Regions from separate parts of the Eubacterium sp. AM05-23 genome, predicted to be linked through region 1. Evidence: riboswitches for the same ligand, from Rfam matches in the RefSeq annotation. Region 1 holds a riboswitch; each other region holds the start of a gene.
What was found. A riboswitch is a leader RNA that binds a small molecule or an ion and turns the genes downstream of it on or off. The one in region 1 is predicted to bind cobalamin.

Region 1 (3,243 bases):
CACTTTTAACATAATCCGTAACATAATATGATTATAGCATATGTTGTGTTAAAGGCATGTAAAATCTGGATTAAATTTAGTTTATTAAAAAATGAGCGGCTGCCGCACTAAAAAGAGGCAGACTGCCGCCCGCAGATACCAAAGGCGCGATGCCGCTTTTAAGTCAATGGATTGTACAAAAAAGCTGTCCGAAGATTAAAACAACGGTCGGGTCGATTTCACAAACGACTTCTGAAAGTTGTCGTTTGTGCATAAGAGAGACCGTTTTTAATCCGCGGACAGCGCCAAGCTGCATCCAGCTTTCGCAATCCTTTGACCTTCCCCCAGCTTACCCGTCACTCCCCAAGCTCCCGGAAATGCTGTCCGTGAATCCCGATATGCCCAATCCCCAAAATCACCACAAACACGACCATCCAGAAAACCCTTCCGTAGATCCCCAAAAGCAAAAACGAAAACACCGGCAGCGTTGCCCCCGCCAAGGGCACACCGCAAAACCCCGAGTAAAAATCCTTAAGCTTCCGCCCGCTCCTAAAATACCGGACCCAGTAGCCCTCATACAGCAGCATCAGCGCAAAGGACAGTGCCAGCCACAGGCTCCAGGGCGTCAGGGGGCGGAGGTTAAAGTCTGTAAAGATCAGGGCACAGCAGCTCACCCCCACCTGCCCGATGCGCTCGCACCACAGCAGCAGCTTATTCTCATTTCCAAAATCATAGCCCTCGGGCTGATTTCGTGTCCAGATCAGGTTGGGGATAAACAGCATCAGCAGATACAGCGCGCCGATGTATGAAAATCCAAAATGGCCCATTTTTTGCCTCCTTCGTTTTTATGAATAGCGTCACCGCACAGTTAACACTGATATTATATCACCTTTGGATTAAAACTTTTACATTTTATCTTGACACCCGGAGCAAATGTGATATGATAATAAAAAAGCATAAAACATTTCAGGTGCTGCATGGCAGATAATAGGGAACTAAGTGAGATTCTTAGACGGGCCCGCCGCTGTAAGTGGATTGCCCGGCTCATCACCACTGTCCGAAAGGATGGGAAGGGAGCCAGGCGTGAATCCTCAGTCAGAAAACCTGCCTGAAGTGTGTCGACGGTCTTCATCTGAGCGATAAAGGCCTGTGGGAATGATGGAAAGTTCGCACCTTAGATTAAGGTCGGGCTTTTTTTGTTTGAAAAAATAAGGAGATACCGAATGAAAGCAGTTGTTTTAACAGGCCCCGGCGAGCTGGAAATGACCGAACGCGCCATTCCGTCCTGCGGTGACCACGAAGTCCTCGTCCAGGTCAAGGCCTGCAATTTATGTAAAACCGATCTCAAATGCCTGACCATGGGCCAGCGCGACCTGGTGTACCCGCGTGTGCTGGGCCACGAAATCTCCGGCGTTATCGCCGAGGTGGGCGCTGCGGTCACAGGCTACCAGAAAGGGCAGCGGGTGCACGTGCATCCGGGCATTGCCTGCGGCGGGTGTGCCTACTGCGAAGAAGGCGATGACAACCTCTGCGACCATATGCGCATCATGGGCTTTAACTATGACGGCGGCTTCCAGGAATACCTGATCGTCCCCGAGGAGGGCGTCCGCGGCCAGATTATCAACATCATTGAAAATGACACCCTGAGCTTTGAGGAAATTTCCTTTATCGAGCCCCTCTCCTGCTGCGTCAACGTCCAGGAAAAACTGAAGCTCGCGCCCTCGGATACCCTGCTGATCATCGGCGCAGGACGGATGGGCATCCTCAACCTGCGTGTGGCAAAGGCCCTTGGGGTACAGAAGGTCTTCCTGGTCGAGACCAACCCCGAACGGGCAGCGCGGGCGTTAAAGCTGGGCTTTGACGCCGTCTTTGAAAGCTACGAGGCCGTCGAAAAGGCCCTGCCGGCCCTGACAGAGGGCAAGGGCGTGGACGCGGCCATCCCCTGCTGCGCGGCTCCGGAGGCCATGAATCTGGCCCTGCGTGCGCTGAAAAAGCGGGGACGCTTCGGCCATTTCAGCGGCATTATCCCAGACGGCGCCACCCAGCCGGAAATCAATACCCTTCATTACAAGGAGCAGATCATGGCCGGCGCCTACGGGTGCGGCATCGCGCACAGCCGCCGGGCCAAGGCGCTGCTGGAGAGCGGCAGCCTGGTCGTAAAAGACCTGATTACAGAGCGCATTCCGCTCGAGGAGCTGGCGCACGGCCTTGAGCGTGTGCGGCAGCTCGAAACCCTTTCAACCATCGTTGTTTTTGATTAACACACCCTATGGAGGAATCGAATAATGGAAGCAGTTACAATGAAAGAATACGGCCAGGTGATCACCGGCCTCATCAACCGTGAAAATCTGACCAAGGAAGAATCTAAGGAAATGTTTATGGAAATCCTGGGCGACCGCCAGACGCCCATGCAGCAGGGCGCTTTTCTGGCCGCCCTCAGCGCCAAGGGCCCGACTGCCGCCGAGGTGGCCGGCAGCTTTGAGGCCATCTACGAAATCGACACCTGCAAGGTCACGCCCCAGACCGCTGTGCCCGTGGTGGAAAACTGCGGCACTGGCATGGATACCTTTAAGACCTTTAACATCAGCACCGTCGCCGGCATCATCGCCGCCGCGGACGGCGTCCCCATGGCCAAGCACGGCTCCCGGGCGCTGACCTCAGTCTGCGGCACCATCGACGCGGTGGAAGCCCTGGGCGTAGATGTGGACTGCAGTGTGGACGTGGTAAAGGCCAGCATCGAAACTGCGGGCATCGGCATCTTTAACGGCATGAGCCCAGAGGTTCACCCCACAGCTCTCGGACGGGTACTGTCACAGATTTCCTTTGGCAGCGTTTTAAACATCTCCGCCTCCCTGGCAAACCCTGCCCTGCCAAAATATGCGGTCCGCGGCGTCTACTCTCTGGACATGCTGGAATTTGTCCCGGACATCATGCACGAAATCGGCTATGAGCACGCTCTGGTCGTCTATGGCGAAGCCGGCAGCGGCTGTATCGACGAGGCGTCCACCGTCGGCCCCACCCATGTGGCTGAGCTCATGCCCGACGGCACTGTAAAGCGCAGTACCCTGACGCCGGAAAACCTGGGGATCAAGCCCGGCTGTCTGGATGAACTGGCCCCCTGGGACTCTGTGGACGCCGCCGCCCAGGGCATTGTCCGTATCCTGAAGGGCGCCTCCACCCCCACCCGCGCCAACATCGTCTGTCTGAACAGCGCGCTGATCCTCTACGTTGCCGGAAAGGCCGACAGCATTCAGGAGGGCTATA
Region 2 (3,243 bases), on a different contig from region 1:
CCATAAAAATAGCGATACCGGGGAACAGCATGAGCCAGGGCGCGGTCTGCAGATACTGCCGCCCCTCGTTAAGCATCAAGCCCCATTCCGGCGTGGGCGGCTGTGCCCCCAGCCCCAGAAAGGAGAGGGCCGCCAGTTCAAGCATCATGGTGCCCACATCCATGGCCGCGGTCACAATCATGGTCGGAATGATGTTCGGTACGACGTAACCGCCCAGTACCCGGCCGGTCCGCGCCCCAGTAACCACCGCCGCGGAGATGTACGCGCTGTTTTTGATCTTGAGTACCAGGCTGCGGCTCAGACGGGCGTATTTTGTCCAGCTCACCACTGCCAGGGCAATGACCGTGTTAAAGAGGCTCGGCCCCAGCATCCCGGCAATGGCAATGGCCAGAACCATGCCCGGAAAAGAGATCATCATATCTGATATCCGCATGATCACCGCGTCCACCGCACCGCCGAAATAACCGGCTGCCATCCCGAGAAACGTGCCGGCCGCAAAGACAATAACTACCAGCGTCAATGTCATTTCCAGCGACGCCCGCGTCCCGTAGATAATCCTGGACAGCTCACAGCGGCCCAGCTGGTCTGTGCCGCAGGGGTACTCCGCCGACGGCGGCCTGAGAGCGTTCTGCATAATGGTCTCATAGGGATCATGGGGCGCGATCCACGGCGCAAACACCGCGATCAGAACAATCACCACCGCCAGAATCCCGCAGATAGCAAAAAGCCTGTTCTGTCTGAAAAAAGCTTTCATTTACGCTTTTACCGCCTTTCTTCTCACTTCCCGGTCCAGCCCCCGCAGCCTCGGGTCCAGATAACCGTAGGAGAAATCCACCAGCAGATTGATGACCATGTAAATCAGGGCGATCCAGATCACATAGCCCTGAACCAGCGGATAGTCCCGGGCTGCAATGGCGTTCACAGCCATTTTGCCCAGGCCGGGCCAGGAGAAAATAATTTCCACCACCGCTGTACCGCCGAGCAGCGAACCCAGGGACAGGCCCAGCAGGGTCACCAGCGGCAGCATGGCGTTTGGCAGCACCTCCCGCCACAATATGGCCGATTCCTTAAGGCCCCGGGCCCTGGCCCCAGCCACATAATCCTGCCGTAACTCCTCCAGTACAGCGGTGCGCACCTGTCTTGTGTATTTGGCCGACATGGCAATGGCCAGTGTGACTGCGGGCAGTACCAGCTTCATAAAGCCTGTGCCCGAGGTGGCGATGGGAAACCAGTTCAGCTTAAGGCCAAACACGTACAGAAGCACCAGGCCGATCCAGAAGCCTGGAAAGGATACACCGATAAAGGACAATCCCCGTACCAGGTAATCCGGAAATCGATTCTGGTACACGGCTGCCAGAATCCCCAGGGGAATGGAGATCACAAGCATCAGAATAAGCGACGCGGCCGCCAGCTCCAGCGTCGGGCCAAGGCAGTTAAGCAGTACCGCGCTCACTGGCGTTTTCGAGGAATAAGACGTCCCCATATCCCCGGCCACAAAGCCCTTAAGCCAGTTGCCATACTGCACCAGAAACGGGTCATTGAGGCCCATCTCCTCCCGGGTTTCCGCTAGCAGCTCCTCAGACGGCGGCGTGCCGCCGGCCACCAGCATCAGCTCGGCCGGGTCACCGGGAGATAAATAGGTCAGGCAAAAGGTCAGAAAGCTGATGCCAAAAAGCACCAGTACGATTTGCAGCAAACGGTTAACAAGCTGTTTCGTGTTCAATAAAGAAATCCTCCTCTGTCAAAATGGCAATACGGGTAACAATCCGAAACGGAGAATAAAAGGGAAAGGGCATGAAAATCATTAAAAAAACAGCCCAGACGGCTGAATGAAAACAAAGCCCTCCTATCTACCGTAAGATTACTGAAAACAACAATACAAGCAGGTCTCCTGACTTAAGTTCTTCGTCTGTCCACGCCTTCCCAAGGCTGCGCCTCAGTGACATCTTGCGGACAACTCCCTATTACAGTGACGGGATCGTACCGGATTCGCACCGGTTTCTCTTTTAATCCCCGATCGGGAACTTGTATTTGGCATGATTAAATTTTTTAAACAAATATTTCACTGTGGTAAACTGTGAAATTGCTTAAATTATACTGGACTTTCACGCACTTGTCCAGTCTTTTTTAAAAATAAAAGCATTAAATTTAAACGGATACCCCCACCCGGTATGTTTTTTACTTTTATTTTTTTCTGCTTGACATTGGTTTTCGCCATGCCTTATACTCAAGGCAATCGGCTTAAATTAAAATTATTTCAAAAGTGAAAGGAGTCCGCAATGGAAAACAACCTATCAATCGGCACACTGACCGCCTCCCCCGGCGAGAAAATCCAGGGCATGCTGCCCATCCCGCACACAGAAATCGAGGTTCCCGTCACCCTGGTCAACGGCACGGGTGATGGAAAAACCGTCCTCATCACCAGCGGTATCCACAGCTGCGAATACGTCGGCATCGAGGCTGCTATCCAGCTGGCCGGCGAGCTTGACCCCGAAAATGTAAACGGAAGCCTGATCCTCATACACCCGGTCAATGTCCCCGGGTTCGAGTCCCGCTATCCAACGCTTATGCCCGGAGACAACAAAAACCTCAACCGCGTTTTTCCAGGCAGCCAGGAGGGCACCCCTGCCGACCGTGTCGCGCATTTTTTTGAGTACAGCCTTTATTCCCAAATTGATTTCTACATTGACCTGCACTGCGGCGAGATTTTTGAAGACCTGACCCCTTACGTGTATTACGTAGGCGCGGCAGACGAGACCGTGTCCAGAGCTGCCCGGCAGGCCGCCCTTCACGTCGACGTGCCCTATATGGTCAAATCCACTGCCACCACCGGGGCTTACAATTACGCCGGCGTTCTTGGCATTCCCAGCATCCTGCTGGAGCGCGGCTGCGCAGGGCGTTTTACCCAGGAAGAAGTGAACGCGGATAAAAAGGATGTCATCAATATTCTGAAGCACCTGGGCGTGCTGCCTGGCGCACCCGAGCTGCGGCACCGCCCTGTGGATTTAACCGATCTGGTCTACCTCATGCCCACGCGCCACGGTCTCTGGTATCCCGATGTAAAGGTGGGCGAGCTCATCGCCAAGGGCCAGCGCCTCGGTGAGGTCAGGGATTACTTCGGCAAAACGCTTGACACCTACCACGCCGAATACGATGGTGTTGTCCTCTACCAGTCCGCCACCCTCTGGACCGATGATTTCTGTGAGCTTATCACCTACGGCAAATTTGCGGAAACCGCAGGGA
Region 3 (3,243 bases), on a different contig from region 1:
ATTCCGATAAGCACCGAGAAAAACAAAGCTGTCTTTCATGCTGTTTTTTAACGTATCACTATCAACATCTCGGTTAAAGTAATAGGCCAGGGGGCCGAGGCCCACATGGGCGTTGGCGGCTATGTCTGTCATTGAGAATCTGGCTGGATATAGTGGACCTTATAATCATACTGCCTGCAGTAGCGGTCTATTTTGGAGCCCTCGTAGCAATGCACGGTCACATCGTTCCGGTTAAAGATCCACTCGCCCATTTCATCGGGATTGTGCCTTATCTCGACCTTCTTGAGATTGGGGCAGCCGTGAAACGCCCATTTTCCAATGGTCTTAACGTTTTTGGGCAGCTTTAAAGCTGTGAGCTTTTTGCATTTTAAAAAGCCGGATTCTTCAATGACTTCCAGGCTCTCAGGCAGCTCCAGCTGCTGAAAGCTGCAATTCACAAAGGCTTCTTTACCGATATATTTTAGATTTTGCGAAAACCGGATGGATTCCAGGCTTTTGCACATGTAAAAGGTTCTGAAGGGCAGTCTTTCGATGGTGTCTGGCAGCTCGATATGCGCCAGCTTATCACAGTTGTAAAAAGCATTCTCACCGATCCGGACAAGCCTGTCCGGCAGGGTGATGCTTTCCAGGCCGCGGCAGAATTTAAAGGTGCGGTCCTTGATGGACTGGACGCCCCCTGGTATTTCAAGCGACTGTATTCTGCGGCACTCCATAAAGGCGGCCTCTCCCAAAAGCTTCAGGCTTGAGGGCAGACTGACGGCGGAAAGCATGGTGCATCCCTCGAAGGCATGGCCGCATATCTCCTTCACGGATTCTGCGATTCTGACCTCCTTCAGCTTTGTCAAATTTTTAAACGCGTTTACGCCAATCCGTTCAAAGCCTTCCGGAACATTGACACGTTTGATATTTGCCTTTGGCAGATCTTTTTTTGAAAAAGCCTCGATACGTTTTGCGCACTCACTCATCTGTTTCCTCCAAAATTTCTTCTTCTGACTGGACTTTCAGCTACATTGCTCTTATCCTTGCGGCAGAAACCTCTCATAAGTTAAAGTAATAAAACTCCTAAAACGTTTCTTTTCTTTCTATATAATCGTTTTATTCTTTAAATGGCTATTTTGTTTCTTATATTTATTTTAACGCATTAATTATATACAAAAAGTTTTGAAAGTCAATTTCAGAACCTATTGTAGTTTATTTTTACGATTTTGTCAAATAAACAAAAAGCATTTAAGATTATCCATATTTTTTTCTTATACTCTTAACTTAAACGCTCAAAATACATATAGGGGGTATGTGTATAATTATTTCTGCTCTTTTTTAAAAAAATTCAACTTTTCTTATTGACATTATGGAACAAGGTGTTATAATTAAAAGCGTAGCCGGTACACCGGCACACTTTAATGGTTTCCATCACAAACGATGGTTAAAGCATAATTGGGTGTAAATCCCAAACGGTCCCGCCACTGTGAGACGCAAGTCGAGTCAGGATGCTGATCATTAAAACTGCAATACATTTGGTTACGAGGAGATAACTGAGTGTCAGGACGAAATTATAAGGTTTCAGGATTCGTTATTTCGTACTTTCACCGCTTATCCGTCTGGTAAGCGGTTTTTTTTCGCTCTGCTGCCCTGTTGATTGAATCGTAGCCCGGTAAAATTCATTTTTAGAGGAGGTAAAAATGACAAAGAATCAAAGAAGGTTTGTCACACTGCTGGGCGCGTGGGCGCTTGTATTCGGGATTGTACCCGCCGCAAACGCAATGCACATTATGGAGGGCTACCTTCCTGTGGGGTACTGCATTGCATGGGGTGTTATCTGTATCCCCTTTTTAGCTGCTGGCTTTTTCTCTATCAAGAAAACTTTAACCGGCAACAGAAGATCCATTACGCTTCTGGCCATGGCAGGCGCTTTCATTTTCGTTATTTCATCACTGAAGATCCCTTCTGTAACAGGCAGCTGCTCCCACATGACGGGTACAGGTCTTGGGGCCATCTTATTTGGACCAAGCGCTGTCAGTATTCTTGGCATCATTGTCTTATTATTTCAGGCCATTTTGTTAGCGCACGGCGGCTTAACCACCCTTGGCGCAAACACCTTTTCAATGGCCATTGCCGGTCCCTTTGTGTCTTTCGGCATCTACAAGCTCTGCCAGAAGCTGAAGGTTAACCGCAAGATTGGCGTTTTTCTCGCCGCTGCGCTTGGGGATTTGTTCACCTACTGTATTACCAGTTTCCAGCTGGCGATGGCTTACCCATCCGAACAGGGCGGTGTGGCCGCATCGGCTGTAAAATTCCTGGGCGTCTTTGCCCCGACTCAGCTGCCCCTGGCCATTATTGAAGGGATTTTAACGGTTATTATCGTTATCGCTTTAGAAACTTACGCAAGCCCGGAACTCAAATCCATCGGCTTTTTAGCATCGGAGGAAGTGTAAAATGAGTAAAAACAAAAAATTAGTGATCGTTCTCCTGGTGATTGTCGCTTTACTGGTTGTCGTACCGCTATTCGCCCTTCAGGGCGCTGAATTCGGCGGCTCTGACGATGCAGGCAGCACAATGATTGAGGAAATTCAGGGTGGCGAATATGAGCCCTGGTTTACGCCTGTGCTTGAAACGATGATTAACGGTGAGCTTCCTGGAGAAGTGGAATCTTTGATCTTCTGTCTCCAGACGGGTATCGGCGTCGGTATACTAGCCTTCTTTATGGGCCGTTTGGTTGAACGAAAAAAACTCGGCAAGGAAGAGGCCGAGCTGTAGATACAAAAACACGCTTACAAGGCGTGTTTTTGTTTTTCACTATATTATAAATAAGAAGGTTTTTTATATCGGCTTTGCCTTTTCTGCTGCTGTCTGTACTACTGCACCCACTACCGCACTTTCCCTGTAAAATCCTCTCGCATTCCGCGTTCCTTAAACATGATCCCAATGATAACAAACCAGACTGATCTTATCCAAAGCATTAAATTTCCGCAATCTGGCGCACACGGGCCAGTCCCTTCGATACCGATGGAACAGCCAGCAGAATCATTGTCAGCGCGCCTTCCGAAAAAATATAGACCGCGTTGTACACCATCGAGTAGGGCAGCGCGCCCCATCCTTCCCAGGCCATGGAACCGAAAAACAGCCAGCCGGAAAGCACCGCAAACACATAGCGGCCACAGATACCGGCCAGGTATCCCTTTATGAGCCCATGCTTTGACTGGGTGAAAAAGCCCGACAGGCCCAACGCGCCAAAGGCAAGTATAT

Region 2: another riboswitch for cobalamin. It lies ahead of nikB (nickel ABC transporter permease); the one in region 1 lies ahead of DW091_RS13705 (alcohol dehydrogenase catalytic domain-containing protein).
Region 3: another riboswitch for cobalamin. It lies ahead of DW091_RS02090 (energy-coupling factor ABC transporter permease); the one in region 1 lies ahead of DW091_RS13705 (alcohol dehydrogenase catalytic domain-containing protein).

What each region holds. Positions count from the first base shown of each region.
Region 1 is NZ_QUDF01000009.1:103,469-106,711, forward strand. It holds gene DW091_RS13700 (hypothetical protein) at 336-806, opposite strand; cobalamin riboswitch at 931-1,106, shown strand; gene DW091_RS13705 (alcohol dehydrogenase catalytic domain-containing protein) at 1,203-2,240, shown strand; gene trpD (anthranilate phosphoribosyltransferase) at 2,265-3,243, shown strand, end outside.
Region 2 is NZ_QUDF01000011.1:132,417-135,659, forward strand. It holds gene nikC (nickel transporter permease) at 1-754, opposite strand, end outside; gene nikB (nickel ABC transporter permease) at 755-1,723, opposite strand; cobalamin riboswitch at 1,864-2,044, opposite strand; gene DW091_RS20730 (hypothetical protein) at 2,093-2,218, opposite strand; gene DW091_RS15280 (M14 family metallopeptidase) at 2,280-3,243, shown strand, end outside.
Region 3 is NZ_QUDF01000001.1:459,315-462,557, reverse strand. It holds gene DW091_RS19980 (hypothetical protein) at 1-132, opposite strand, end outside; gene DW091_RS02095 (leucine-rich repeat domain-containing protein) at 129-965, opposite strand; cobalamin riboswitch at 1,385-1,514, shown strand; gene DW091_RS02090 (energy-coupling factor ABC transporter permease) at 1,680-2,432, shown strand; gene DW091_RS02085 (energy-coupling factor ABC transporter substrate-binding protein) at 2,434-2,754, shown strand; gene DW091_RS02080 (energy-coupled thiamine transporter ThiT) at 2,957-3,243, opposite strand, start outside.